DNA from 2 places in the Ensifer sp. ENS10 genome. Region 2 is predicted to be linked to the other one. Evidence: riboswitches for the same ligand, from Rfam matches in the RefSeq annotation. Region 2 holds a riboswitch; the other holds the start of a gene.
What was found. Region 2 has a riboswitch for FMN ahead of IB265_RS11080 (6,7-dimethyl-8-ribityllumazine synthase). Riboswitches for the same ligand answer to the same signal wherever they lie in the genome.
Positions count from the first base shown of each region.

Region 1: another riboswitch for FMN. It lies ahead of IB265_RS06295 (DMT family transporter); the one in region 2 lies ahead of IB265_RS11080 (6,7-dimethyl-8-ribityllumazine synthase).

Region 1 is NZ_JACVAS010000001.1:1,300,507-1,315,257, forward strand. It holds gene lon (endopeptidase La) at 1-495, shown strand, start outside; gene hupB (DNA-binding protein HupB) at 716-991, shown strand; FMN riboswitch at 1,117-1,282, shown strand; gene IB265_RS06295 (DMT family transporter) at 1,361-2,275, shown strand; gene IB265_RS06300 (esterase-like activity of phytase family protein) at 2,364-4,559, shown strand; gene IB265_RS06305 (MarR family winged helix-turn-helix transcriptional regulator) at 4,668-5,144, opposite strand; gene IB265_RS06310 (methyl-accepting chemotaxis protein) at 5,364-7,202, opposite strand; gene IB265_RS06315 (exonuclease SbcCD subunit D) at 7,586-8,866, shown strand; gene IB265_RS06320 (AAA family ATPase) at 8,866-12,324, shown strand; gene IB265_RS06325 (cupin domain-containing protein) at 12,414-12,812, shown strand; tRNA gene IB265_RS06330 (tRNA-Val) at 13,067-13,142, opposite strand; tRNA gene IB265_RS06335 (tRNA-Asp) at 13,595-13,671, shown strand; tRNA gene IB265_RS06340 (tRNA-Asp) at 13,748-13,824, shown strand; gene IB265_RS06345 (NADH-quinone oxidoreductase subunit A) at 14,123-14,488, shown strand; gene IB265_RS06350 (NADH-quinone oxidoreductase subunit B family protein) at 14,479-14,751, shown strand, end outside.
Region 2 is NZ_JACVAS010000002.1:841,103-855,853, reverse strand. It holds gene IB265_RS11120 (class II aldolase/adducin family protein) at 1-778, shown strand, start outside; gene IB265_RS11115 (FGGY-family carbohydrate kinase) at 775-2,055, shown strand; gene IB265_RS11110 (TIGR01459 family HAD-type hydrolase) at 2,052-2,897, shown strand; gene IB265_RS11105 (sugar phosphate isomerase/epimerase) at 2,912-3,850, shown strand; gene IB265_RS11100 (DeoR/GlpR family DNA-binding transcription regulator) at 3,951-4,736, shown strand; gene IB265_RS11095 (triose-phosphate isomerase) at 4,733-5,500, shown strand; gene IB265_RS11090 (RpiB/LacA/LacB family sugar-phosphate isomerase) at 5,544-5,984, shown strand; gene IB265_RS11085 (low temperature requirement protein A) at 6,140-7,423, shown strand; gene IB265_RS11080 (6,7-dimethyl-8-ribityllumazine synthase) at 7,812-8,285, opposite strand; FMN riboswitch at 8,377-8,527, opposite strand; gene IB265_RS11075 (TfoX/Sxy family protein) at 8,705-9,049, opposite strand; gene IB265_RS11070 (ABC transporter ATP-binding protein) at 9,145-10,206, opposite strand; gene IB265_RS11065 (ABC transporter permease) at 10,218-11,000, opposite strand; gene IB265_RS11060 (ABC transporter permease subunit) at 10,997-11,878, opposite strand; gene IB265_RS11055 (ABC transporter substrate-binding protein) at 12,064-13,170, opposite strand; gene IB265_RS11050 (MurR/RpiR family transcriptional regulator) at 13,376-14,254, opposite strand; gene IB265_RS11045 (N-formylglutamate amidohydrolase) at 14,429-14,751, shown strand, end outside.

The DNA of each region.
Region 1 (14,751 bases), on a different contig from region 2:
GCGGCGTCCTATGTCCGCTCGCGGGCGATCGATTTCGGCATCGAGCCTCCGATGTTCGACAAGAGCGACATCCACGTGCACGTGCCGGAAGGTGCGACGCCGAAGGATGGTCCGTCGGCCGGTGTCGCCATGGCAACCGCGATCGTGTCGATCATGACCGGCATCCCGATCTCCAAGGACGTCGCGATGACCGGCGAGATCACGCTGCGCGGCCGCGTGCTGCCGATCGGCGGTCTCAAGGAGAAGCTGCTGGCAGCGCTCCGGGGAGGCATCAAGAAGGTGCTGATCCCCGAAGAGAACGCGAAGGATCTCGCCGAGATCCCGGATAACGTGAAGAACGCGCTCGAAATCATCCCGGTTTCGCGGATGGGCGAGGTGCTTGTACACGCCCTGGCGCGCATGCCGGAACCGATCGAATGGGACCCGGCAAGGGAGCCGGCAACCGTCGCAGTGGTTGATTCGCAGGACGAAGCAGGCACCTCGATCGCCCACTAAAAAGTGCCGGTGAATGGGCGCAGCGACCTCACGCGGCGCCCATTCTGCAGAAAAATTGGGAAGACCGGCCTCTGGCCGGTCTTTTTTGTTGTAAAAGCGCCCTGCAAGCCTTGCATTCCAAGGGATTAGGCGCAATTGGGAAAGGCAAGACGCGGGCGATGCGCAAGCCGCCGCGGCTTAAAACACAGTCGTTTCGAACCAATCTGAAAGGGGTGGAAACATGAACAAAAATGAGCTCGTGTCTGCCGTTGCTGAGAAGGCCGGACTTTCCAAGACCGACGCATCTTCTGCAGTTGATGCAGTTTTCGAGACCATCCAGGGCGAGCTGAAGAGCGGCGGCGACATTCGCCTGGTCGGCTTCGGCAACTTCTCGGTTTCGCGCCGCGAAGCCTCGAAGGGCCGCAACCCGTCCACGGGTGCGGAAGTTGACATCCCGGCTCGTAATGTGCCGAAGTTCACGGCCGGCAAGGGCCTGAAGGACGCCGTCAACGGCTGATCAGATTTGCTTGGCGGTCGGACACGAGGCCGGCAGTCCAGGTATTCGAGGGTTCGGCGAAAGCCGGACCCTTTCGCATTCCGGGGGGCTGCCCTTGCGGCCTCCTGCCATTTGCTCTACGGCTTGCCCATTCTCAGGGCGGGGTGAAAGTCCCCACCGGCGGTAAGGGCGCTGCAATATCATGCGGTGACCCAAGCCCGCGAGCGCCTTTCTCCTGAAGCGGGGAAGGGGTCAGCAGATCCGGTGCAATTCCGGAGCCGACGGTCATAGTCCGGATGAAAGAGAATGGTCGTCGGCACGAAGAGCAGGGCTGCCCGGCGTCGTGCCGTGCGCTCATGCGTCCTGATTTGTGTTTGTCCATTTCTCAGGATGCGTGACATGAATCAGACTTCCCTCGGTTTGTCCTCCTCGCGCGCCATGGCCGGTGCCGGCTTCATGGTGCTGGCCGGTATTGCCTTCGCCGGGCTCAATGTCGTTACCCAATGGCTGACGATGAAACTCGGCTTTCCCGCTGCCGCCACGGCCTTCTGGCAATATGCCTTCGCCCTTCTCTTTTCTTTGCCGTTCCTGCGGCGCGTCGGACTTTCGGCGATGCGCACCGATTACCCGTGGCGCCACGTCGTGCGCGTGGCCCTCGCGGCCTTCGGCGTCGGGGCCTGGGTCTCCAGCCTTGCGCATGTGCCGATCTGGCAGGCGATTGCCCTGGTGATGACCTCGCCGTTCTTCATCATCCTTGGCGCTCGCCTGTTTCTCGGCGAACGCGTCGGTCCGGCCCGCTGGACCGCGACCGCGGTCGGATTTGCCGGTGCGATGATCATTCTTGAACCCTGGTCGGACAGCTTCACCTGGGCAGCGCTGCTGCCGATCCTCTCCGCCTTGCTCTGGGGCGCCTCGTCGCTCATCACCAAGAGCCTGACGAGCAGCGAGCGTCCCGAAACCATCACCATCTGGCTGCTTGTCCTTTTGACCCCGATCAATGGCGCCATTGCGCTCACGGCCGGTTTCGCGGTGCCGCAGGGCATGGCGCTCGGCCTTCTCGTGCTCGCCGGGGTCATGACAGTGTTCGCGCAATATTTGCTGACGCTCGCCTATACGGTTGCCGACGCCGCCTATGTGCAGCCCTTCGATGATTTGAAGCTGCCGCTCAATGTCTTTGCCGGCTGGCTGGTCTTCGGTTACGCACCGACAGGCTATCTCTGGTTCGGTGCGGTCCTGATCCTTGGCGCGTCACTGTTCATCATGCGCAACGAGAGTCGGCGCGAACGGGAGGCTGTTGCAACCTGAACGGTGTAAAACCCGGCCGGTGTCATTCGGCTGTCATCGCAGTCGCGCAGAACCCCCATGTTTTCAGTATTCTCCATGGGGGATTTCAATGATCATTACTTCGCGCGTGACCGCCTTCGCGGCCGTCCTTCTTGCTTCCGCGGCATTTCCTGCGGCGGCTGAACCTGTATTCAATCGTATTGCGTCCTTTGCCGTTGCCGACAATCTGCCCGATGGTGACGCGCGCAAAGCGCCGACGTCCGCCGAGATCATCACGGCCAGCGAAGACGGCAATACGCTGATCTACTCCGACAGCCCGGGCAAGCGCGTCGGCCTGATCGACATCACCGATGCCAAGGCGCCGAAGGCAGCCGGCACAATCTCTTTCGACGGTGAGCCGACCTCCGTTACTGTTGCCGGCGCCAAGGCGCTCGTTGCGGTCAACACGCGCGAAAGCTTCGTCAAGCCTTCCGGACTTCTGGCAATCGTCGACCTGGCGTCGAAGAAGGTGGATGCGACCTGCGATCTCGGCGGTCAGCCGGATTCGGTGGCCGTCAACAAGGACCGCACGCTTGCGGCCATCGCCATTGAAAACGAGCGCGACGAGGAAGTGAACGACGGCAAGATCCCGCAGATGCCGGCCGGCGATCTGGTGATCCTGTCCTTGAAGGACGGCGTTGCCGATTGCGGCTCGCTGAAGCGCGTGACGCTGACGGGTCTTGCCGAAATCGCTGGCGAAGATCCGGAGCCGGAGTTCGTCTCCTTCAACGGCAAGGACGAGATTGCGCTGACGCTGCAGGAGAACAACCACATCGTCATCATCGACGGCAAGACTGCGACGGTGAAGACGCACTTCTCTGCTGGCACCGTCGACCTCAATGATATCGACATCAAGCGCAACGGCGCCATCGCCTTCAAGGACGAGCAGCCGGGCCGCAAGCGCGAGCCCGATGCCGTGAAGTGGCTCGACGATAACCGCATCGTCGTTGCCAACGAAGGTGACTACGAAGGCGGCTCGCGCGGCTTCACGATCTTCGACACCAGCGGCAAGGTGCTCTACGAATCAGGCGCCAGCTTCGAGCATGCCGTTGCCGCGATCGGCCACTACCCGGAAAAGCGCTCGTCGGCCAAGGGCGTGGAGCCCGAAGGTCTGGAAGCGGCCAAGTTTGGCGACGACAACCTGTTCTTCCTGCTCGCCGAACGGGCTTCCGTCGTCGGCGTCTACAAGGACACGGGTGCGGAGCCCGAACTGCTGCAGCTGCTGCCGTCGGGCATCTCGCCGGAAGGCGCCGTCGCGATCTCGTCGCGCAACCTGCTTGCGACCGCCAATGAAGTCGACCTAGGCGAGGACGGCGGCGCACGTTCGCATGTGATGATCTATGAGCGCGCTGAGGGCGAAGCCGCCTATCCGCAGATCCGGTCCGCCGAGAAAGACGGGCTGCCGATCGGCTTCGGTGCACTCTCCGGTCTTGCTGCCGTCTCGGACAAGCCGGGCTTCCTGCGCGCCGTCAACGACTCGGTCTTGTCGTCGCAGCCGACGATCTTCACCATCGACGCCACCCAGAAGCCGGCGCTGATCACCGAGACGCTCGCCATCACCCGTGACGGCGCACCTGCTCAGAAACTCGACATCGAGGGTATCGCCAATGACGGGGAAGGGGGCTTCTGGCTCGCATCCGAAGGCAATTCCGACAAGCTCTACAGCCACGCGCTCTTCCACGTGAACAAGAAGGGCGAGATCAAGAAGGAAATCGCTTTGCCTGAGGCGCTGCGTGCCGGCGAAACCCGCTTCGGCTTCGAAGGCATCACCGTCGTTGGCGAAGGCGACGACCAGACGCTGTGGATGGCTGTTCAGCGCGAATGGAAGGACGACGAGAAGGGCTTCGTCAAACTCGTCTCCTACAAGCCGAAGAGCGAAGAGTGGGGCGCGGTGCGCTATCCGCTCGAAAAGGCCGGTGGCGGCTGGGTCGGCCTGTCGGAAATCTCCGTTCATGGTGACTACGCCTACATCATCGAGCGCGACAACCTGATCGGCCAGGCAGCCAAGCTCAAGAAGATCTATCGCGTCGCGCTGACGGAACTGAAGCCGGCAGGACTCGGTGGCGAACTGCCCGTCGTCAAGAAGGAAGAGGTTCGTGACCTCATTCCGGACCTGAAGGCGCTCAACGGCTACGTCGTCGACAAGGTCGAGGGCTTCACCGTCGATGCAGCCGGCAATGGCTACGTCGTCACCGACAATGACGGTGTCGACGACTCCTCCGGCGAAACCCTGTTCTTCTCCATTGGCGCCATCAACGCGATGTAAGCGTTAACGCCCGGAGAAAACGGAAGAGGCCGGGACATGATGTCCCGGCCTCTTTCTGTTTCGGACTGGCAGGAAATAAATAGCACGATCCCGAATAGCGGGCGCCGACTAGCGGGCGACAGCGACCTGCGCTGCCTCTTCGGCCTCATCCTTGCGCTTGCGGATCTCATCCGTCCTGTCGACCAGCTTGCCGACGATGCCGTAGAGGGCATCGAGTTCCTCGTCGTCGAGCGCCGAGAAAATCTCCTCGAGCAGCTGCTTGCGTGGATGCTCTGCGGCTTCAAGCACGACGCGACCCGTTTCGGTAATCGAGACGATCTTGGCGCGCCGGTCCTCGGGATCGGGCTTGCGCATCACCAGGCGGTCGCGTTCCAGACCGTCGATGGCCTCGGTGACCGTGCGCGGCGCGAAGTTCAGCGCACAGGCGATATCTGTCGAGCGACAGGGACCGAGCTTGCTCAGGAAGAAGAGGAACTTGCTGCGTGCCAGCGACACGCCTTCTTCGGTCATCGATTCGTTCACCAGCCGGTGGACCCGGTGGTAGAGCTCGAACAGTCTATCGGAAACTTCAAATGTCTTCTTCATGATCGTCGCTGGAATTTCATGAGGTGCCATGTGAAATGGCAGTAACATTAGTGATAGTTACAATTGCCACCTTTGTCGACAGAAACCTCTGAGACTTCACGGTAAGCACTTGGAGGCAAAGAAACGGCCGCCGTTTCCGGCGGCCGTTTCTGTTGGTTTGTCAAGAATTTCGTGTCTCGAACCCGCCCGCGAAAAACCAAGCACGGGCGTGCGTCGTGGTTATGCCGCCCGGCGTGTCGAGCCGGCCGACGGCGCGTAGCCGTAGGCCTGAGCCTCTTCCAGCGTGAAGCGGGCGATCAGCTCGCGCAGGCGGCCGGCTTCCTGGGCAAGCGTGGCGCTTGCGGCATTGGCTTCCTCGACCATGGCTGCGTTCTGCTGCGTCACCTGATCCATCTGGTTCACGGCGGTGTTGACCTCCGACAGTCCGGCGGACTGCTCCTGCGCCGAGATGGCGATCGCATCCATGTGCTGGTTGATCGTGACGATGAAGCCTTCGATGGTGCGCAGAGCCTCGCCGGTTTCGCGCACGAGCCGGACGCCGCTTTCGACTTCGACGGCGGAGTTGCGGATCAGGTCCTTGATCTCCTTGGCCGCATTGGCCGAGCGCTGGGCAAGTTCGCGGACTTCCTGAGCGACGACGGCGAAACCCTTGCCGGCATCACCGGCGCGGGCTGCTTCGACGCCGGCGTTCAGCGCCAGAAGGTTCGTCTGGAAGGCAATTTCATCGATGACGCCGATGATGTTCGAGATCTGGCTCGACGAATGCTCGATGCGGCCCATGGCATCGACGGCGCCCGAGACGATGGCGCCGGATTTGCGGGCGCTTTCGTTTGCCTGGCTGGCGACGGCACGGGCCTCGTTGGTGCGCTTCGACGAATTGCCGACATTGACGGTGATCTGGTCGAGTGCTGCTGCGGTTTCTTCCAGTGAGGCCGCCTGCTGCTCGGTTCGGCGCGACAGGTCGTCGGCACTCTGGCTGACTTCGCGCGCACCGCTGTCGATGCTGCCGGAGCTGGCCGAAACGGCAGCAAGCGTATCGGCCAACTGAGCGACGGCCTGGTTCAGGTCGTGGCGGAGCTGCTCGAAGTCCGGCGCAAAGGGTTCGTCGAGCTGGAAGGCGAGATCGCCGGAGGCAAGCCTGCGCAGGCCACCAGCAAGACCGGCCGTCGCTTCCTGGAGGCGGTGCTGAGCCGCAGTTTCGGCTTCCTCGGTCAGACGCAGGCGATCGGCCTCAGCCTGGGCGCGCTGTGCCTGGGCATCCGCTTCGAGCTGCTGGTTGGTGATTGCCGCCTGACGGAAGACTTCGACGGCACGGGCCATCTCGCCGATTTCGTCCTTGCGGGCGCCGTAGGGGATGCTGCTGTCCGTGTCGCCTTCCGCAAGGCGCGCCATCGAACGGGTGATGATCTGGATCGGGCGGGCGATACCGCGCACGGCATAGAGAATGGCGCCGAGCACGATGATCGCCGCGACGGCGATGACGGCCATTTCGATCATGCGGATCTGGTCGTGCGTTGCCGAGCTTGCTGCAACCGCGGCGTCGGCGCCGGCGACGTTGAGCGCGCGCACTTCCTTGATCGCCTCGTCGACCTTCTGTTCGGTCTCCCGCATCTCGACCTTGAAGACGCTCTGCGCCTTCATGTTCTCAAGGTTGTTCGAGAGCTTGACCATGCCATCGGCGATGGCGAGGTAGGCCTGATAGGCAGCGCGTACCTTTTCCAGCGCGGCCTTGTCGGCGTCCGTTACCATCAGCGCCGCATAGTCGTCGGCGAGCTTGTTGAAGCCTTCGACGGTCTGGCCGATGACTTTTTCCGCGGCCTTCTTTTCGAAGGGCGTCAGCGAGATCAGGTGGCGCGCAAAGGCCATGCGCGTATCGGAAAGCTGGGTTTCGAGCGCGCGGGAAAGCGAGACACGCGGCAGCCAGGTGGTGGCGATCTCGTTGTTGCGCTCGTTCATCATCTTGATGCCGCCGAGCGACGAGACGGCAAGCGCCGCGACGATGACGGCGACCACGAGGAAAAGGGCAATGAGCGTATGTGAAATCTTGAGCCGTGACATAGGTTCCCCCCGGAAGGACGGCCGTCCATAAAAGCTGTACTTGATGAAGTCGTTCCGGCTCTTGATCGTCATGACGGAGCGGATGCCGAAGCAGGAATCATTCCGGTGCCTGGATGCGCTGGGAGCGCAGCCGGCGGAAACCTAGCGAACAAGATGTTACAAAAGCCCTAATCGATTAAAGTGAGTATAATCTGATATTTGCAGGTACTCCGGCGGTGCTGTTGACCATTCGTTTTCGGCAAATCCTGCGGGGATGTTCTGTATTAGTCTTGGCTTTACTTGGCTGGTCTGAAATATGCTCGTCTGCAGCAGGCCAATCTCCCACCGTGGATGAAGGGTCGACGCTGATTGACGGGCGGCGGCCTGCCGGGCCATGGTCGGCCATGCCCTTCCGCTTCGTCCATACCGCAGATCTTCATCTCGATTCGCCCCTCCGCAGCCTCGCCCTTAGAAACGCCGACCTCGCTGAGATCGTGCGCGGCGCGTCCAGGCGCGCCTTCGTCAAGATCGTCGATCTCTGCATTGCCGAAAAGGTCGATGCGCTGCTGATCGCAGGCGACCTCTATGACGGCAGCCAGACGTCGATGAACACGGCGCTGTTTCTCGGGAGGGAGTTGCGCCGGCTGGATGAGGCGGGGATCCGGGCGTTCATCATCCGTGGCAACCACGATGCCCAGTCGCAGGTCACCAACGAGCTCACTTTGCCGCCTTCGGCGCATGTGTTCAAAGGCAGAGCGAAGGCCGTTCTTGCCAAGACCTTGGCAAGCGGGCGCGACGTCTATGTGCACGGGGTGAGTTTCGCCAGCCCGCACGCGCCGGAAAGCCTGCTGCCGGCCTTTCAGCCGCCGATGTCGGGGGCGCTCAACATCGGCATGCTGCACACAAGCCTTGCCGGTGCGGCCGGCCATGATCTCTACGCGCCCTGCAGCGCCGCCGACCTCGTGGCACATGGTTTTGACTACTGGGCTCTCGGCCACATCCATCAACGCCAGATCCATGCAACGGCCCCCTTCGTCGTCATGCCCGGCATACCGCAGGGCCGCGATGTCAACGAAGCCGGTGTGAAGAGCGTGACGCTGGTGGCGATCGATGACGACGGCCGGATCGAGATTAACGAGCTGCCGATCGGCATCGCCAGTTTCGAGCGCCTGTCAGTCGATATTGCCGGCCTCTCCGAGTGGCGCGACGTGCTCGATGCGGTCAGGCAGGCGCTTGTGCGGACATCTGTGGATACGCCGGCGGAAAATGTGATCCTGCGCGTAACGCTGACGGGCGCAACACCGCTGGCCTGGCGCCTTCGCCGCGACACGGATTTGCTGCGCGCCGAGATCGACAACATCGCGGCCGGCATCGTCGGTTGCTGGATCGAGAAGCTGGAACTCGCCTGCGGCAATCCCCTGGTGGAAAAAGCGGGTGCAATGCTGGATCCGGTCGATGAGCTGGTGGCCCTCGTCGAGGCCGATGTTCTGCCGGCTCACGGATTTCGCCAGGAAGTCCGGGCAGCCGTGGAAGATCTGCTGCAACAACTGCCTCCTGAGCTGCGCCAGGCGTTGGCACCCGATGAAGACGCGATCGAGCGCCTCGCTTTCGAGGCCAGCGCGTCGGGAGGCACGGAAGTGCTTGCCCATCTTCATGGCAGCGGTTCCGGCGAGGGCATCCACTGATGCGGCTCAGCGCGCTCGATCTCGTCCGCTATGGCAAATTCACCGATCGCCGCCTCGACTTCGGTGAGAGCGTGGCCGGCGTGCCCGACCTGCACATCGTCTACGGGCCGAACGAGGCGGGCAAGTCAACGATGTTCTCGGGCTTCCTCGATCTGCTCTTCGGGATCGAGCACTCGAGCCCCTATGGGTTCCTGCATCCCTATCCGACAATGCGGGTCGGTGGCACCATCGAGGCGGCTGATCGGACGCACCGCGTGTTCCGGGTCAAACGCAAGTCGAACTCGCTGGTCGGCCCCGACGATCAACCCTTGCCCGACAATCTCTTCTCCGGTGTGCTGGGCGCGATCGACCGCGACACCTATCAGACGATGTTTTCGCTCGATGACGAGAGCATCGAGAAGGGCGGCGAGGCGATCCTGAAGAGCGAGGGAGAGCTTGGGTCGCTGTTGTTTTCCGCAAGCTCCGGCCTGCCGGACAGTACGGCGATCCTTGCCGCCTTGCGCGGCCAGGCCGACGCCTTCTACCGGCCACAGGCGCGCAAGCATCAGCTTGCAGAGCTGAAGGCGCAGCTTGACGCCCTGAGGGCGGAGCGAAATGCCCTCGACATCAACGCACGCGAATATGCGGCGCTGCGCAAGACGCTGGCGCAAGCACGCGACCGGCATGAGGAAGCGATCACACGTCGCGCCGAACTTCGGGTCGCGCAGTCTCGCCTGAAGGCGGAGATCGAGGCCCTGCCGCACTTTGGCCGGCTGCGTGCGCTTCGCATGGAACTGGCGAGCGCGCCGGTACTGCCGGTCCCGCCGACCGAGTGGGCAGCCGAGCTGCCGGCGCTTCGCCGCCAGGAAGCGGAGATCGAGGTCAGGCTTCGGCAGAACCAAAGCGAGATGCAGCACCGCCGCAATGCGTTGGAAGAGCTTCCGCTCGACAAAAAAGGGCTGTGCCTGGCCGAACGGCTGACGGCGCTGCAGGAGACGGCCCTCGATGCGCGCTATGTCACGGCCGCGCGCGATATGCCGTCGCGATTGGAAGAGTTGGCGAGAACGTCGACGGAGATCGTCGGTTGCCTGCTGCGGCTCGGTGAACCGGCAGACCGCGACCCTGCCGATCTGCTGCTGCCGGCAGGTGTCGGTGCGCGACTGCAGGATCTGGCGCGCCGACATTCTGCACTGGCCGAACGGTGCGCTTCGGCTCACCACGAAGTGCAAGCCGCGGTCGAGGAAAAACGGATCGCTGAATGTGAGCTGGTGCGGATTGATGGAGAAGGGGGGCTGGCGGACACCTCCGGTCTTTCGGGGCGACTGACGCTGCTGCGTCGCAGTGACTGCCTGCTTCGGAAACAGGCCGCGGCGCAATCTCTGGATCGGCTGGAAGCGGAACTTGCCGACAAGCTGCTGCAGCTGAAGCCTTTCGCTGGAAGCGCCGACGATCTGCTGGCGCTCAGCGTTCCAGCGCCCGGAGCGCTTGAGGCGTTGCGTAGGGCCGCAGCCACTTTGGAAGAGCGGCAAGCGCGCGTATCCGATCGCGTTGCCGGCGAGCAGGAGCTGCTTGTGGGCGAGGAGGCGCGGCTGGCCGCGCAGTCCGCCGTTGGCGGCACTCTGGACGATGTTTCGGCCGCGGCACTGCGTCGCCGTCGTGACGAGGCCTGGGAGCGGCACAAGGGCCGGCTTCTTCAGGAAACGGCTGTCGCTTTCGAAGAGGCGATGGGTAGGGATGACGAAGTTACCGCGCTGCGCCTCGCCGAAACGGCGCGGCTTGCCGATATGCGCGGCCTGTCTCTTTCGATCGCCGAGAGACGCGCCCGCCTTGCGGCGCTGCGCGAGCAGCAGCAGCGATGCAGCGAGGAGGTGGCGCTCCAGGCGCAGTCTCTGGAAGTCGTCGTCACGTCCTGCGGCTTGCCGAGCGTCACGGGCTTGCTCCAACTGGAAGCCTGGCTCGCTATCCGGAGTTCGGCGCTCGAACTTCGCGCGCAATTGCGCCCTGTCCGTCTGGAGTTCGACCGGGCGCATGCCGAGGAGGCCGAAGCGATTCGCGGGCTCAGCGACGAACTCGCCGGCATCGGCATGGAAGGAGGGCTGTCGGAGCGACTCGACGATCTCCTGCAGATCGCAGAGCGCGTCGTATCGCAGGCACAGACCTCAGCCGCCGCCCGCAACACAGCCCGCGAGGCGGCAAAGCGCAGCGCGATGGTTCTTGAAGGCCGACGCTCGACCCTTGATCTTGCTGAAACCGAAATGACTACCTGGCAGGAGCAGTGGAATACGCTTCTTGCCAAGAGCTGGCTTGCGGAACGCAGCGAACAGCTTGTTCCGGAGCAGATTGGTGCGATGCTTGCGATCCTGCAGGACCTGGACAAGCTCGTACAGCGCAAGGCCGATCTCGAGTATCGTGTCGCCGGGATGCGCAAGGATCAGGCGGCTTTCGAACGTGCCATCGCCGACCTCGCTGGCGGACCGCTGACAGACGATACGTTCACAACCTTTACGGCGCTCAAGGCGCGTGCCGCCGAGGCCCAGCGGCTTTCCGACCGCCGGGCGACATTCCTGTCGGAACTGGCCCGCTTGGACGACGAGCGACGCGCAATCTGTGCCGAACAAGAGCTCCACATGGCGCGCCGGCGCCTCGTCCTCGCGTTTTTCGACTGTGAAACGGTCGACGATGCCATGCAGCAGCTCGAAGCCGCGCGCGAGCAGGGGCGCCTGCGCCAGCGAATCGCCGAACTGGAAGCGGATATCGCCTCCCGATTGGGCGTTGCCACCTGCGAGCAGGCCGAGGCGTTGCTTGCGGAGCTCGATGAGGCCGCGGTCCTGTTGGAGTTGGCGCGGCTCGATGCGGCGCTCGAAGACGGAGACCGCGATGTCAGCGAGTTGCACACGGATATGCGCGGCAAGGAGAAGGCGCTTGCCGATGTCGAAGGCGGGGACACGGTTGCCGAGCTCGATCAGAAGCGGCGAACGCTGCTGCTCGACATCGAGAACAGGGCGCTTGCCTATCTTCGGCTCCGGGCCGGCGTCATCGCAGCGGAGACGGCGCTTCGGCTTTTCCGCGAGCGCCACCGCAGCGCGATGATGCGCCGCGCCTCCGAAACTTTCAGCCGGATCAGTGGCGGCGAATATTCCGGCCTGTCGGCGCAGTCCGACAAGGGGCAGGAGTTCCTGATCGCAAATGCCGCGGGTGGTGGATCGAAACTTGCCAAGGATCTCTCCAAGGGCACCCGATTCCAACTCTATCTGGCGCTCAGGATCGCCGGCTATCACGAAATCGCGGCAGCACGCGAATCGCTGCCCTTTATCGCCGACGACATCATGGAGACCTTCGACGACGGGCGTGCTGGCCGCGCTTTCGAGCAAATGGCCGAAATGGCGCGCGTGGGCCAGGTGATCTACCTGACGCATCACGAACATCTTTGCGAGATCGCCCGCAGTGCCTGCCCGACTGTGACAATCCACAGGTTATGATAGGCTCGCGGGCGTGGCGGTGCCTGTTGGCCGTGACGCGCTTTCGCTGAAAAGAAGCGCCGCAAACGAAAAACCCGGAGGAACGAGAGATGGACATCATACCCGGTGGGTCGAGACCTTCGACGCGCGCGCCGGCTGAGTATTTCACCGGTACGGTGCGGCAGGATCCGGTCATCGAGACCGCAGATCCGGCGCGGATCCGCGCCGTAAGCGTTACCTTCGAGCCGGGCGCCCGCACGGCCTGGCACACCCATCCACTCGGTCAGACATTGATCGTGACTGCCGGCCGCGGCCTCGCGCAAAGCTGGGGCGGCCCGGTGCGCGAGATTCGCGTCGGCGACGTGGTCTGGTTCCCGCCGGGCGAAAAACACTGGCACGGTGCCGCACCCGATACCGCAATGGTTCATCTTGCGATTCAGGAAGCGCTCGACGGCAAGGCTGTGGATTGGCTGGAGCATGTGACCGACGAACAGTATCGCGGGGCGTAGAGCCACGCGACAGAATCAGCTGACCGACAGGAACGGCCGGTCACGTCGATGGTGGGGAGTGCATGGCTGACGGCGGCTGTCAGGCACAGCCGCTTCTGTCCCCGACAGGCGCCGCTCAACATCAGCGCTATCGTGGCACAGATAGGCGTCGCCGGAGCGAACGCATTCTCGGCCTATGAACAGTCACGAACGCAACAAGGTTCTAACGCCGCGAGGTCGCTATCTTATGCGATGAATTGGGAGGAGAAGGAAAATGGTGGGCGATGAGAGACTCGAACTCCCGACATCCTCGGTGTAAACGAGGCGCTCTACCAACTGAGCTAATCGCCCTTCCGCGTTTGGACCGGATCAGTCCGCCGCGTCGGTGGCCGTGATCTAGGCGTAACCGAAAAAAACCGCAAGAGCATTTGTATCGTTTTTATGATTTTTTTTGTCTTGGATCGCGCGATGCCCTGAATTGCCGGGGTTCCTGGTTGTGGACAAGAAAGCGTGTCTTTGGCCGTCACCCGTGGCAGGGGAGGGCGAGAGATAAAGATTTGCCGTTCGGGATCACTGCACGGGATGGAAGAGGCGATCGGAGTGGGCATGTGGCTGCGTCGTGCGCATGATCCGGCCTCTTGAACTTTGTCATCACCTTACCCTCTGGATCAATTTTCATTCCGTCACGGATTTGTCTTCAAACACGCTTGACACCCAAATGCGAACCGCTTAGTTAGCCGCTCATCGAACGGGCAAGCCCGCTCGGTGCCGGGGCGGAAACGCTCCAACCAAGTCAAGATGATGCGGGTGTAGCTCAGTCGGTTAGAGTGCCGGCCTGTCACGCCGGAGGTCGCGGGTTCGAGCCCCGTCACTCGCGCCACTCTTGATCTGGAATTGCCTAGGCATTCTCAGGAAGCGCCGATGGTGGTAATAATGATCGTTCGCGGTCATCATGCGCGGGTGTAGCTCAGTCGGTTAGAGTGCCGGCCTGTCACGCCGGAGGTCGCGGGTTCGAGCCCCGTCACTCGCGCCATTTCTTCTTCTTAAACTCATCCTGTTTTCGCGTGCGCTAGCCCTGATTTGTGCACTGCGGCAATCTGTCTCTCCTTGCCGCTGTTTACGGTAAAGTCGGTCACGGCTTGCGATTCCGAGCTTTGTCGTCTCCACCCATTCGATCCTGTGTCGCGAACCGGTTTAATTGACCCTTGAAGGCTTGCGCACGGGCGCGGGCTGCGCTAACCACTCTGGCGTTGCAACATATTTTTCGGCCTGCGAGATCTGTTGTTCTGGTGCTCTCCCATGCGCCCTCCCGCAGGCAGGGACGGATAACAATGACTGAACTTCTCGGTTCCTACGTTCCGATCGCGATTTTCATTGGAATCGCATTGGTGATCGGTGTGGCGCTTCTGATTGCTCCCTTCGCCATCGCCTTCAAGGCTCCTGATTCGGAAAAACTGTCGGCCTACGAGTGCGGCTTCAATGCGTTCGATGACGCCCGCATGAAGTTCGACATCCGCTTCTATCTCGTGTCGATCCTCTTCATCATCTTCGACCTCGAAGTGGCCTTCCTCTTCCCCTGGGCGGTTTCGTTCCATGAGCTGGGCTGGTTCGGCTTCTGGTCGATGATGGTCTTCCTCGGTGTGCTGACGATCGGCTTTATCTATGAATGGAAGAAGGGAGCGCTGGAATGGAACTAGCAGCATCCGGCACCACGCTCGTTGCGCCCAAGCCGAAGGGGATCATCGATCCCTCCACCGGCAAGCCGATTGGCAGCAATGATGCATTCTTCGGCGAGATCAACAATGAACTCGCTGACAAGGGTTTTCTCGTCACCTCGACGGATGAGCTCATCAACTGGGCCCGTACCGGCTCGCTGATGTGGATGACCTTCGGTCTCGCCTGCTGCGCGGTCGAGATGATGCAGATGTCGATGCCGCGTTATGATGCCGAGCGTTTCGGT
Region 2 (14,751 bases):
CCCTTCGATCGAAACGACGGTGCATGCGCTGATGCCGCAAAGAGTGGTCGTGCATGTGCACTGCGTCGAGACGATCGCGACGGCCGTGCAGACCAACGGTGCTGCGATCGCCGCCGAGCGGCTTGCCGGCTTTCCGCATGTCTTTGTGCCCTATGCGCGGCCGGGCCTGCCGCTGGCCAGGGCGATCGCCGAACGGGTGCAGGACAACACATCGGTGCTGGTCCTCGGCAATCATGGCCTTGTCGTCGCTGCCGAGAGCGTGGTCGATGCGACCATCCTGCTGACCGACATCACGCGCTGCCTGACCGGGCAGAGGCGGGAGGCGCCGACGGCGGATGTGGCGGCCCTTTCGCGGCTTGCCGTCGACAGCGACTACCGGCTGCCGGAGGATCCGTACCTGCACGCGGTGGCGGCCGACCTCGACAGCTGCCGGCTTGCCGCCGGCGGCAGCCTCTATCCCGACCACGTGATTTTCCTCGGCAAGGGCGTCGTAGTAGCCGCTCCCGGCGAGACCGCGCTTGCGATCGAGGCGAAGCGGCGTGCTGCCGGCGAGAGCCTGCCGCCGTTGCTGCTTTTCCCCGGCAAGGGCGTGCTGGTGCAGAAGGAGATGTCCGCCGGCGCCTTCGCCATGGCGCGGTGCCTTGCCGACGTGACGGCACGCATTCCGGCGGATGCTCGCCTGCGCTACCTGACGGAAGCGGAAAACGCGGAACTTCTCGGATGGGATGCTGAGAAATACCGCCAGCAGCTCAACTGCGCCGGACAGGTGCTGCAATGAGCGGTGACAAGCTGGTCCTCGGCATCGATATTGGCACCTCGGGCGCGCGGGCAGTGGCCATGGCCGCGGATGGCGTCGTCGTCGCATCGGGTGCGGCGAGACTCGCGTCCTTCTCCGGGGATCATCGCGATCCCATCGGCTGGTGGAAGGCGGTGCAGGCGGCGCTCGGCGAAACGCTCGGAAGTATCGACAGGCGACAGGTTACAGCGCTCGCGATCGACGGCACGTCCGGAACGATGCTGCCGGTCGATCAAAGCGGTGCGCCGCTGGCGACGCCGATGATGTACAACGATCCGGTTGCCGACCGGGCTCTTCTCGATGCGGTTTCCGCCCATGCGCCGCGGGAGAGTGCTGCCCATGGCGCCACATCCGGCCTTGCCAAGCTTCTCGCCTTCCAGTCGGTGCCGGATGTTTTCCGGGTGATCCATCAAGCCGATTGGCTCGCCGGGCACTTCACCGGGCTCTATGATGTCTCCGACGAAAACAATGCCCTCAAGACTGGCTACGACCCGGTATCACGCTCGTGGCCGGAGTGGATCGGAAGGACGGGGGCGCGTGTCGAGCTTTTGCCAGACGTGCTGCCAGCCGGCGCGCCGATCGCGACCATCGCGCCGGCGGCGGCCGAAGCCTTTGATCTACCGGCCGGCGTGGTGATCGTTGCCGGCACCACGGACGGGTGCGCCTCGTTCCTGGCAACGGGCGCCGATCAGCCGGGGGACGGCGTCAGCGCGCTTGGCACGACTTTGACGGTGAAGATGCTCTCCGAACGGCCGCTGTTTGCGCCGGAATATGGGCTCTACAGCCACCGCATCGGCGAGATGTGGCTTGCGGGTGGGGCATCCAATACCGGCGGGGTGGTGCTCGCCGAGCATTTCTCGCCGGAAAGGATCGCCGTGCTTTCTGAGGAGATCAACCCGGTCGTCGATACCGGGCTCGACTACTATCCGCTCGTCAAACCCGGCGAGCGTTTTCCGGTCGCCGATTCGGATTTTCTGCCGCGGATGAGCCCACGGCCGGCCGACGATGCGACCTTTCTGAAGGCAATCTTCGAAGGCATCGCCGGGGTCGAGAGCCTTGCCTACCAGCGGCTGACCGAGCTCGGCGGACCGGCGCTCCGTTCGCTCCGCAGCGTCGGCGGCGGCGCGAAGAATGTGGCCTGGACCGCGATCCGCATGCGCAAGCTCGGCGTCCCATTCCTGCCGGTTCTGTCCGAAGAGGCAGCCGCCGGCACGGCGCGGCTTGCGCTTGCCGGCGCCAGAAAGGCGGGTGTGCTGTGACGGTTATCGAGACGATCGCCGGCCTCAGCGAGATTGCCGATCGCTACGACGCCTTCCTGATCGACCAGTTCGGCGTGCTGCGCGACGGGCGCGGTCCGTATCCGGTGGCGGCCGACACGCTGGTGCGGCTGAAGGATGCCGGAAAACGCATCATCATCCTCTCCAACTCGGGCAAACGTTCCGCGGAGAACGACCGTCGCCTTGTAGACATCGGCTTTGCCGCCGGCAGCTGGGACTGGTTCCTGACTTCGGGGGAGGTCGCCTGGCAGATCCTCAAGCGAGAAGGCGCAGGCAGCGCAGGCACGCCGCGCAAGTGCCTGCTGATCAGCCGTGACAACGATCTGTCGCCGATCAAAGGGCTCGACCTCGAGCGCACGACAAGCGGCGCTGATGCCGATATCGTGCTGCTTTCGGCGAGCGAAGGCGATCTCTATCCGCTCTCTCACTATGAGGCGCTGCTGGCACCGGCGGCCGCGCGTGGCGTTCCCTGCCTCTGTACCAATCCCGACAAGGTGATGCTGACGAAGACGGGTACCGCCTTTGGTGCCGGTCGCATCGCCGACCTCTACGAAGAACTTGGCGGCAAGGTGCGCTGGATCGGCAAGCCCTTCGCCGACATCTACGCGCTCGCGCTCGACTTCCTCGGTCATCCCGATCCGACGCGGGTCTGTGCCATCGGCGACAGCATAGAGCATGACATCGCCGGTGCGGCGAATGCGGGGCTGCATTCCGTGCTGGTGACGACCGGGATCCTGGAACACGCCGTGGACGAGGAACGTCGCCGGCTCTTTGCCGAGCACGGCGCGTCTCCCGATTTCATCCTTCCGAAATTTCACTGGTAGCCGGGAGTAAGGTCGTGGCCTTCACGCTGTCGCTCAACACCAATCCGCTGGTCAACCGCTTCGCCGAGGCCGACGACCTGATCGACACGATCGCCGAGAAGATCGGCATCGGCTACGTGCAGCTGACGCATGAATTCGTCAATCCGGGCTGGCCGGCGGCGACGATCGCCAAGACCGTCAGGCAGTTTCGCAAAGCGCTGGACCGCACCGGGGTGAAGATCACCTCGGGCATGACCGGCCCCTATGGCCGGCTCAACCATTTCGGCCATCCGGATCCGGATGTGAGGCGCTACTATGTCGACTGGTTCAAGACCTTTGCCGATATCTCCGCCGAGCTCGGCGCCTCCGGCATGGGCACGCAGTTCGCGATCTTCACGCTGAGGGATTACGACGATCCGGCGCGGCGCGAGGAGATGATGCGGATCGCCATCGAATGCTGGCGCGAAGTGGCAGAGCACGGCAAGGCGGCGGGGCTCTCCTACGTCTTCTGGGAGCCGATGTCGGTCGGCCGCGAATTCGGCCACACGATCGAGGAATGCCGATCGCTCGACCGGCGGCTGGCCGAGGCCGATCTGCCGATTCCAATGAAGATGATGGTCGACATCGACCATGGCGACGTCACCTCGGACAATCCCGATGATATCGATCCCTATGCCTGGGCCGGGGCGTTTCCCGAGCGTTCGCCGATCATCCACATCAAGCAGTCATCAATGAACAAGGGCGGCCATTGGCCGTTTACCGCTGCCTACAACCGGGACGGCCGCATCACGCCGGAGAAGCTGATCGGCGCGGTCAAGGCTGGCGGCGGCACCGACAACGAGATCTGCCTCGAGCTTTCCTTCCGCGAGCGCGAGCCGACCGACCACACCGTCGTGGAGATGATCCGGGAGTCGGTGGAGTTCTGGGAACCCCACATCGATACCGGTTTCAATCGCCCACAGAAATCACATTGAAAGATCACAAAATCACACCATAGAAATTGAAATATCACAAATAGGTGTTATCTTCTCACGGTGAGCGCGGCCATGGCTGCGCGTGATCGGGACCGAGATGATGAAGCCGGAAGACAGGCGACAGGCGATCATGGATGTGCTGATGGAGGCCGGAGCGGCGTCCGTCGAAGACCTGTCCTTGCGCTTCGGCGTCAGCAAGATGACGGTGCATCGCGACCTCGACGACCTCGAACAGGCGGGCCTGCTGCGCAAGGTGCATGGTGGCGCCTCGATCCAGTCGAGCCCACAATTCGAAAGCGACATCCGTTACCGTGAGAAGATCGCCACCGCCGAAAAGCGGCGGATCGCCGAATATGCGGCGGGGCTGATCGAGCCCGGGCAGAGCATCCTGATCGACGACAGCTCGACGACCGGCGCGATTGCCGAATGTATCCGCGACATTCGCCCGCTGACGGTCATCACCAACAATCTCGGCGTGATCACCAGCCTCTCGGGTGCGTCGGGCATCAATGTCATCGCGCTCGGTGGCCAGTACAGCAAGAAGTTCAATGGCTTCTTCGGCATCGTCACCGACGAGGCGCTGCGGTCGCTGCGCGTCGACATCGCCTTTCTCTCCAGCTCTGCGATCGAAGGGACGACGGCCTTCCACCAGGACCAGGAGGTGGTGCAGGCCAAGCGCCTGATGGTGAAGGCGGCCAAGCGCAAATACCTGCTGGTGGACCACGACAAATTCGGGCGCTCGGCGCTCCACTTCCTGACCGGGCTCGATGCCTTCGACGCGGTGCTGACCGGCGCCGAAGTGGCTGCCGAGCATGCAGCACCCCTCGAAGAGGCGGGCATCCGGCTGGTCAGGGTTGGCAATAGCAAGACATCGGAGAAAGCATGAACAAGTCCGGGCTCTGGGTCGGCACCAGCTGGAAGATGAACAAGACGCTCGCCGAGGCGATGGCCTTTGCCGAAGGCCTGGCTACGGCAGACGCAGCGCGCGACGAACGGATCCAGCGCTTCGTCATCCCGCCGTTCACGGCGGTGCGTGAGGTCAAGGCGCGGCTTGAAGGCGCCAGCGTCAAGGTCGGCGCGCAGAACATGCATTGGGACGATGCCGGCGCCTGGACCGGCGAGGTGTCGCCGCTGATGCTGAAGGATTGCAATCTCGACGTGGTCGAGTTGGGCCATAGCGAGCGGCGCGAACATTTCGGCGAGACGGATCGCACCGTCGGCCTGAAAACGGCGGCGGCCGTGCGCCATGGCCTGGTGCCGCTGATCTGCATCGGCGAGACGTTGGCCGAGCGTGAGGCGGGCGAAGCGGACGCGGTGCTGAAGCGTCAGGTCGAGGGCGCTCTGGCGCTGCTCGAAGGCGAGGCGAAGAACGCGACCATCCTGCTTGCCTACGAGCCGGTCTGGGCGATCGGCGTCAACGGCATTCCCGCGACATCAGACTATGCCAACGAGCGCCACAAGCGCATCGCTGACGTCGCCGAAGCGGCGCTCGGCCGGCGCGTGCCGGTGCTCTACGGCGGCAGCGTCAATCCCGGCAATTGCGAAGAACTGATCACTGAGCCGCATATCGACGGCCTCTTCATCGGCCGCTCCGCCTGGGACGTCGCCGGCTATCTTGACATTCTGCAGCGTGTCGCAAAGGCGATCTGAGCCTTCGGCCGCGGCAGTTCCTGAAGAATGGAAAGGAACAATCATGAAGATTGCAATCGGGGCAGACAGCGCCGGCAAGCCCCTGCTGGACGTCATTGCCGCCCATCTCGCGGGCCGGGCCGACGTCGAAGTCGTGGACCTCAGCCAGTCCGGCTTTTACGCGGATCTCGCGCAGAAGTTGGCGCAGCAGGTCGTCGAGGGCAAGCACGACCGCGGCATCCTCTTCTGCGGTACCGGCATCGGCGTCTGCATCTCGGCCAACAAGGTGCCGGGCATCCGTGCAGCACTGACGCACGACACCTATTCGGCCGAGCGTGCGGCGAAGTCGAACAACGCCCAGATCATCACCATGGGTGCGCGGGTCATCGGGCCGGAGCTGGCGAAATCGATCGTCGACACCTGGCTCGCGTCCGAATTCGATCCGCAGGGCGCTTCGGCCGGCAACGTGCAAGCGATCGACCGTCTCGATGCTGCCAAGGCATAAAGAACATCGCGACGCCCGTTGATCCTCCCTCAGGCATCGTGACGAGACGCCCGCCAGAGATGCCGGGCGTTTTCATTTCTGGCGCGCACCACGCCTTGACGACGCTTCCGCAAATATTTGAATGTGCTTGCAGATGTCAGCAGGGACCTTATCGCATGAGCGAACCAACCTCGATTGAACCGCATCCGAGCGCTCATCACCACGTGGCCCGCATGAGCGGTCGCGATACGCTTGAGCATCACAGGACCGCGACGACACTCGAGCTTCTGTTCGACCTCACCTTCGTCATCGCCTTCAGCCTGGCTGCGTCGCAGCTTGCGCATCTCTTTGCCGAGGGCCATTTCACGGCGGGGCTGATGGGCTTCGGCTTTGCCACCTTTGCCATCTGCTGGGCCTGGATCAATTTCAGCTGGTTCGCATCGGCCTACGACACCGACGACTGGATCTTTCGCAGCGTCACCATGGTGCAGATGGTCGGCGTGCTGATCCTGGCAATCGGACTGCCGCCGATGTTCGAATCGATCGACAAGGGCGAGCACCTCAACAACGGCGTCATGGTGCTCGGCTATGTCGTCATGCGCGTGGCCATGGTCTTCCAGTGGCTGCGCGCCAGCCGGCAGAATCCTGCGCGGCGGCAAGCCTGCATAGCCTATGTGAAGGCGATCAGCGCCGCCCAGCTTGGCTGGATCGTACTGATCTTCTTCGACTTCTCCCTCGTCGTGACTTTTGCCATGGTCGTCGCGCTGACCGCGGTCGAGATGGTCGGCCCCTGCATCGCCGAGATGCGCTACGGCGGAACGCCCTGGCACGCGCATCACATCGCCGAGCGTTACGGGCTGCTGGCGATCATCGCGCTCGGGGAGGGGGTGGTCGGCACGGTCGCCTCGATCTCCGCGGTCGTCGACGGCGATGGCTGGAACCTTGACGTTGCTCTTGTCTGCCTGGCGGGCACCGGGCTCACCTTCGGCATGTGGTGGATCTATTTTCTGCTGCCGAGCGCCGAGGTCCTGCACCATCACCGCCTCAAGCGGTCCTTCGTCTGGGGCTATGGCCACATCCCGATCTTCGCCTCGATCGTGGCCACCGGCGCCGGGCTGCATGTGGCGGCCTATTATATCGAGCACAAGGCCCATATCAGTTCGGTGGCGACCGTGCTGACCGTTGCCGTCCCCGTCGCGCTCTATATCGGGCTGCTCTACGCAATGTACGCCTATCTGCTGCGACAGACGGACCGGCTGCATCTCTGGCTGCTCTTCGGCACGGCGCTGGTGCTGGCCGCGTCCGTCGTTGCGGCGATGGCCTGGCTCGATATGGCGATGTGCCTGATCATCCTGATGTTCGCGCCCGTCGTCACCATCGTCGGCTACGAGGCCGGTGGCCACCGTCACCGGATGGCGGCGCTGGAGCGCAGCCTGCATGAGGGCGAGGCAGCGCGGTAGGCGCGAATTTGAGAGTCGGAACAGGAGGTTATCGGCCGGGGCTGGCGGTTTGATTCAGGTGGTTCAGAGGTTGATTCAAAAGGCGCGCCGTCACCATGAGGGGCCGTGAGCTTGGAGCGCATGGAGCGCTTTGCCCCTCACCCTAGCCCTCTCCCCGCAGGCGGGGAGAGGGGACAGTCGAGCGTGCCGCGGGCTTCTCATTCCGTAGCGGATGTAGGAGCGGTGCTGCGGCGAAGCATCGTCAATCCTGCTTGTATCAAACGGCCGCGGTCGGGCACGGAGCGTGCCACGCGTGTCCTTCTCCCCGCGAGCGGGGAGAAGGTGGCGGCAGCCGGATGAGGGGCGCGCCCATCAGGCGGTGCGCTGGATCACGTGGGCGCGTCGCCGATCAGGCGTTGACAAGCGCCAGCTTGGCTCGGGCATCCAAAATCTGCGAGCAGGCGTTGGCCGCTTCCGTGCCCTTGGTGACGAAGTGCTCGCGGAAGAAGGCGATGAGCGGCTCGCTTTCCTGGAAATTGTGTGGCGTCAGCACGGCCGAAAGCACCGGCACGCCGGTGTCGAGCTGGACGCGCATCATGCCGTCGAGCACGGTGCCGGCGACGAAGTCGTGGCGGTAGATGCCGCCATCCACGACGAAGGCGGTGCCGAGGATCGCCGCATAGCGGCCGGTCTTGGCCAGCGTCTGCGCATGCAGCGGGATTTCGAGTGCGCCCGGCACGTCGAAGATCTCGACGTCGGCCGCCGAGCCGCCGAGCTTCGTCCACTGCGCGACGAAGGCGTCGACGCAGCGGTCGACGATGTCGGCGTGCCAGCGGGCACGAACGATCGCGATCTTGGCGGTGGGGTGGGAAAGAATAGTCATGGTCTCAAGCCTTCCAGGGTTTGGCGTTTCCAATGATCCCGTCGGGCGAACATGCATGCGCGTGAGGTCCCGTCGCGGGGCCCACGTTCCTGCTTGCTCTCTTCCATCCGGACTGTGACCGTCGGCTCCGGAATTCGACCGGATCTGCTGACCCCTGGAGCGTAAGCTCCAGAGCGCTCGCGGGCTTCGAGGTTTCTCTCGCTACCGCCGGTGGGGAATTTCGCCCCGCCCTGAGAACACCGCGACTATATAGGCCGGGATTGCCCGGTCAAACGCACGCCGCGACGAAAAGAGCGGAAATCACGACAGATTTTTGCTTGTGGGGTGCTGGTGAGGACAAATTCGTTCCCGCCAGGACATTAATCCGGATGGTCAGGTTGCCATGCAGTCATGGCGGCAACATTCCGACCGCGTGGCACTTATCCGCGCAGATCGTCGTCTTCCGCGGTAACCGCGCGTCCGGCCCAGTGGAGGAGGGCATCCCGGTCGTCGAGGCAGTCGACAGGCGCTTCGTAGAAGCGATGCACGACCACGGTCTTGCCGCCCTTCTCATAGGTGAACGGCTGGCAACCCTCTGATATCAGCGCGTCTTTCAGCGCCTGATCAACCCTGAAATAGAGGCGGTCCTTGATGCTGACGGCAAAGCGCTTGTCTGCGACGACGTAGGCCCAGCCGCCGAAGAAGCGGTCAATCTGAACAGGCCCGAGATCGGAGAGTTCATCCTGGATATGCCTGACGAAGGCACTTGGTTCAGCCTTGGCCATGATTGCAACCTCGCGGGTCTCCGGCAATGGTGCAACGAACCGCTGCATACTCGCTGGCGCCCTGCGCGCCAGCGTTCATCGGTCTTCTGCAAGGCCTACTCGCGAATAACGAGCAGGTCCTTGGCGGCGAAGCGCAGGGTGACGTTGTCGCCCGAGACCGGCGGGGTTACGCCCGGATTGTTGAACATGTCGAAGGAGATGACATCGCCGCCGACGCGAAGCCGCGTGCGGATGACCGAGCCGAGGAAGCTCGTCGAGACGACCTCGCCGGCAAGCGCCGTATCGCCTTGCGCCCCTTCGGCAATCGAGCCCGCTTCAGGGCGCAACGCCAGCGAGATGCTGTCGCCACCCTTCATGCCGGCAATCGGGTCTTTCAGAGCCACCTGCTGGTTGCCGATCGTTACGGCGCCCGAGGCCGGATCCGCGACCTTGCCCTCGATGATGTTCAGCGTGCCGACGAAGGAAGCGACGAAGCGCGTTGACGGCGTGTTGTAGATCTCGAAGGGGGTGCCGATCTGGTCGGCACGTCCGGCATTCATGACGACGATACGATCGGAGATCGACAGCGCCTCTTCCTGGTCGTGGGTGACGAAGACCGTGGTGATGCCGAGCTGCTGCTGGATCTGCCGGATTTCTTCGCGCAGCGACACGCGGATCTTGGCGTCGAGCGCCGAAAGCGGCTCGTCGAGCAGCAGCACCTGCGGCTTGACCGCAATGGCGCGGGCAAGCGCCACGCGCTGCTGCTGGCCGCCGGAGAGCTGGTAGGGGAAGCGGTCCGCCAGGTGCTCGAGCTTGATCAGCCCGAGCATCTGCTTCACCCGTGCGTCGATCTCCGACTTGTCAGTGCCTGCGACCTTGAGGCCGAAGGCAACGTTGTCATGCACGTTCATGTTCGGAAACAGCGCATAGGCCTGAAACACCATGCCGATGTTGCGCTGGTTGGGTTTCAACGACCCTTGGTCCTTGCCGTTGATCACGATAGAGCCGGCGGAGGGTGTCTCGAAGCCGGCGATCATGCGCAGGACGGTCGTCTTGCCGCAGCCGGACGGACCGAGGAACGAGACGAATTCGCCCTTCTCGATGTCCATGTCGAAATCGTGCACGACGTGAACAGGGCCGAAGGACTTCTTGATGCTGGTGAGTGACAGAAAACTCATGGGTGCGGTCCTCAGGCCTTGGGAGGCGCGCTTTTTTGGAAGCGCGAGACGAGCTGGATGAGGCCGAGGCAGCCCCAGGTGATGCCGAATGCGATAACGGCGAGTGCGGCAGGCTCATAGGCGCGGTTGGCGCCTAAGAGCTGCATGTACGGGCCGAAGGCCGGGCGGTTCAGAAGTGCCGCCATGGTGAACTCGCCGATGACGATGGCAAAGGTCAGGAAGGCGCCTGAAAGCACCGCGACGAGCACGTTCGGCAGAATGATCTTGGCGAGGATCGTGGCCCATCCGGCGCCGAGGCTCTGGGCGGCTTCGGTCAGGGTGGCGACGTCGATGGTGCGAAGGCCGGTGTCGACCGCGCGGTACATGTAGGGCAGAGCGAGCGTCGCGTAGCCGAACATCAGGAGGATGTTGGTCCCCGTCAGCGAGCCCGTCAGCGGCAGCCAGCTCGAGGTGTTGTAGAGCCGGATATAGCCGAAGACGATGACGATCGCCGGGATAACGAGCGGCAGAAGCGTGATGAACTCGATATAGGGGCGCAGCCGCGGCAGCTTCAGCCGGACCCAATAGGCGGTAGGTACGACGAGCAGCACGCCGAAGACGATGGTGAACAGCGCCTGCAGCACCGAATAGCTGAAGGTTTCCTGGAAGCGCGGATCGGCGAAAACCTTCTGATAGGCGTCGAAGGAATATTCGCCGCGGCGCATCTTCAAGGAGAAGTTGGTCATGCCGATGAGCGGCAGGGTGAAATAGAGGAGGCCGAAAACGAGGGCCCCCCAGGCCCAGATCTTCTTCATTTCAGCCACCTTTCGCTGCGGCCGCGCAGCCAGATGTAGATCGCGTTGGCAATGCCGGTGACGACGATCATGCCGAAGGCGAGCGCATAGCCGAGATGCGGATTGCCGAGCACGTCGCCGCGGATCTGGGCGAACAGCAGGATCGGCACGATCGACAGCGACGAGCCGGTGAGCGCGATCGCGGTCGCAACGGCGCCGAAGGCATTGGCGAAGAGCAGCGCCAGCGTGCCGAGCAGCGAGGGAAGCAGGATCGGGAAGGCGACCATGCGCCAGTACTGCAGGCCGGTGGCACCGAGGATTTCGGCGGCCTCGCGCCATTCGCGCTTCAGGCCGTCGAGCGCCGGCGTGATGATGAGGATCATCAGCGGGATCTGGAAAAAGAGGTAGGTGACTGTCAGCCCCCAGAAGGACAGGAGATTGAAGCCGAGCATTCTGAGGTCGAGACCGAAGTTCGAGCGCAGGAACACCGTAACGATGCCGACCGGGCCGAGGGTAGCGAGAAAGGCGAAGGCGAGCGGCACGCCGGCAAAGTTGGAGGCAACGCCGGAAAAGGTCAGAAGCGGCCCGCGGATGCCCTTCGGCAAGCCGCCGAAGACAATGGCCGAGGCCATGGCAAAGCCAATCAGGCAGCCGAGGAGCGCCGAGGCTATGCTGATCTTGATCGAGATCCAGTAGGCCGCAAGGATCGAGGGCGTGAACAGGCCACGGATGTTCTCGAACGTGAAGCTGCCATCCGGTGTCTGAAAGGCGCCGACCACGATCTTTGCCGTCGGCAATATCAGAAACAGCGTCACAAAGGCGGCAAAGGGCAGAATGCCCAGCCAGTGAAGCGGTAGGCGACGCGCCGGCGGGCTGGCGTCGGGTTTAGCAGATGACATTCCGTTCGCGCCCCTGAAACCGCGTTATCGACGCGGGCGTTATTGATACTTGCAAGTTAGAGCGGGTGCGGGCTGAAACCCGCGCACATTTTTCCTCATTCCGCTCCAAAGACTTGAATTCCTTACGAATAACTTATGTCGCCCCGGCCGGAAAACCGGCCGAGGCGACATGTCTGTGGAAAGACTTACTGAACGTTCGCGCCGACGACGGAATCCCAGCCGCCGGTGACGGCAGCCTTGTTGGCATCGACTTCTTCGAGCGTCGGGAAGTAGGCCTTTTCATAAGACGCTGCCGGCGGCAGGGCGTCGATCAGTGCCTGCGGAACCTTGCCGGCCTTGACCATCGCGTTGAAGCGGGTCGGGTGGCAGAAGCCCTTGAGCCAGCCGAGCTGACCTTCGTCGGAATAGAGGTGCTCCATCCACAGCTTCGCTGCGTTCGGGTGCGGCGCGTAGGCCGAGATGCCCTGAACGTAGACGCCGGCGAGAACGCCGCTGGCCGGAACGACGACTTCGGTCGGCGGGTTGCCGTTGAGGGTCTTGGCCCAGCCGAGCGCGTTGTAGTCCCAGGCAACGATGATCGGGGTCGAGCCCTGGGCGAGCGTACCGGACTTGCCGATGACCGGAACGAAGTTGCCGGCCTTGTTGAGTTCGGCGAAGTAGCCGAGGCCAGCTTCACCGGCTTCCTTGCCCGACTTCGCACCCTTGGCGAGACCGGCGGCGAGAACGCCGAGGATCGCCTGGTTCGACGCGCGCGGATCGCCGGCGAGAGCGACCTGACCGGCATATTCCGGCTTCAGGAGATCAGCCCAGTCCTTCGGAGCGGTCTGGACAAGGTCCTTGTTCACGAGGAACGACATCACGCCGTAATAGTCGCCGTACCAGTAGCCTTCGGCGTCCTTGACGCTGTCCGGGATCTCGTCCCAGGTGGAAACCTTGTAGGGCTGCAGCAGGCCTTCGGCCTTCATCTGCGGGCCGAAGGCGAGACCGACGTCGACGACGTCAGGGGCCTGCGGACCCTTGTTGTCCTTGTTGGCCTTGACGGCTTCGACTTCGTCAGCCGAGCCCGCGTCCGGGTTCAGTTCGTTGACCTGGATTTCCGGATACTTGGCCTTGAAGGAGGCGATGACGTCGCCATAGCCGCACCAGTCGTGGGGCAGGGCGACGGTGGTCAGCATGCCTTCCTTCTTGGCGGCTTCGATGAGTTCGGCGCTCGGCTCGGCGGCGGCGATTGCGGTCGTCGCCAGGAAAACGGCGGTGGAAAGCGAAAGCAGGCGATGGGTTCTTGAAATCACTGGTGTTCTCCTTATGGGTTTAGTCAAATTCGTGGGGTATTCAGTCGATTTCGGCTAGGCTGTTAAAGAGATGCCATGAAAGTAATGTGACAGCGGTTTATCCGTTCGCGCCGCCTATGTCGTTGGAAGAACATTTCTTTTTCTGGCGGGGTGGCTCACTGTCGCACAACTGTATGAAATTCCGTGAACGGGTCGGCGAGCACTCCTAGACGGGTTTGCGAAAGATGCGGGTGGAATCGAAAAGGCCTTCGAGCGTTTTCATTCGATCCCGGGTTTCCTCCCAGTTCGAACTTTGCACCGCCTCGATCAGAGCCTCGATCAAGAACAGGATCACCACCGAGCTGTCCCAGGCCGACGGTACTTCGATCTGCGAGCGGAACACGCGGGAGGCGGATTTGGCGACCGGCGAAGTCCAGCGATCGGTGAAGAGGATGATCTCGACGCCACGCTCGCGGGCGGATGTGGCGAGCGTCGCCATCTCCTGCTCGTAGCGGCGAATGTCGAACAGAATCAAGACGTCGCCCTGGCGCATATCGAGCACGTAGTGCGGCCAGGCGCTGGCGTTGGAGGCGATCTCGGTGACACCCGGACGAATGACCTGAAGATGGGTGAAGAGATAGTCGGCAAGCGCATGGGTGATGCGGCCTCCGAGCAGATAGATGCTGCGCTTGCGGTCGGCGATGAGGGCGGCGGCCTCGTCGAATTCCCGTGGATCGATCTGGGTCAGCGTCTCGCGCAGATTGCTGGTGATCGCGTCGGCGAAGCGGTTGAGCGTGTGGGTTCCCGGCGCATTGGCGGCCCAGCGGTCGTGCTTGGTGATCGGATTGGAGATCGTCGCTTCCAGTTCCTGGTGCAGCCGCGCCTGGAAATCCGGAAAGCCGCGGAAGCCGAGCTTCTGCACCATGCGCGCGACGGTCGGAGTCGATACGCCGGCGTTCTCGGCGACCGTGGTGATCGAGCCGAGTCCCGATACGGGATAATTGTCGAGAAGTGTCTCCGCCAGTTGCTTCTCCGCGCGGGTCAGCGCGGTGAAGTGGGCATTGATCACATCCGACACCGTCGTCGATGTCGCCTTGCTGCTCAAAATGTCTCCCCTGAACCGATCTAGAGCCGGTTTGTGACAGATTAAACATCGCTGTCACAATTGGAGTCAATCGCAATTTTGAAGAGATCGTTTCAGATTTTGATTGACACTCGCCAATCTCTGAAGAATTCTTTTCATTAACGAACGTCTAACGGGCAAAAGGGGATGCCGGTGTTGACGCGACTTTTGACCGAAGCAGATGGCGATCCGGTTGCGATCGAAAACGCCACAGGGAAGGGCGATATCGTGCTCGTCTGCGAGCACGCCTCGCGTCGGGTTCCGGAGCGCCTCGGTACGCTCGGCCTTACCGAGCAGGCTCTCGAAAGCCACATCGCCTGGGACCCGGGCGCGCTGGCCGTCGCCAGGCTTCTTGCCGGCAAGCTCGATGCGGCGTTGATCTACCAGCGCTTCTCGCGGCTTGCCTATGATTGCAACCGTCCGCCCGAGGCGGAGGCGGCGATGCCGGTTCTGAGCGAAGTTTACGAGATCCCGGGAAA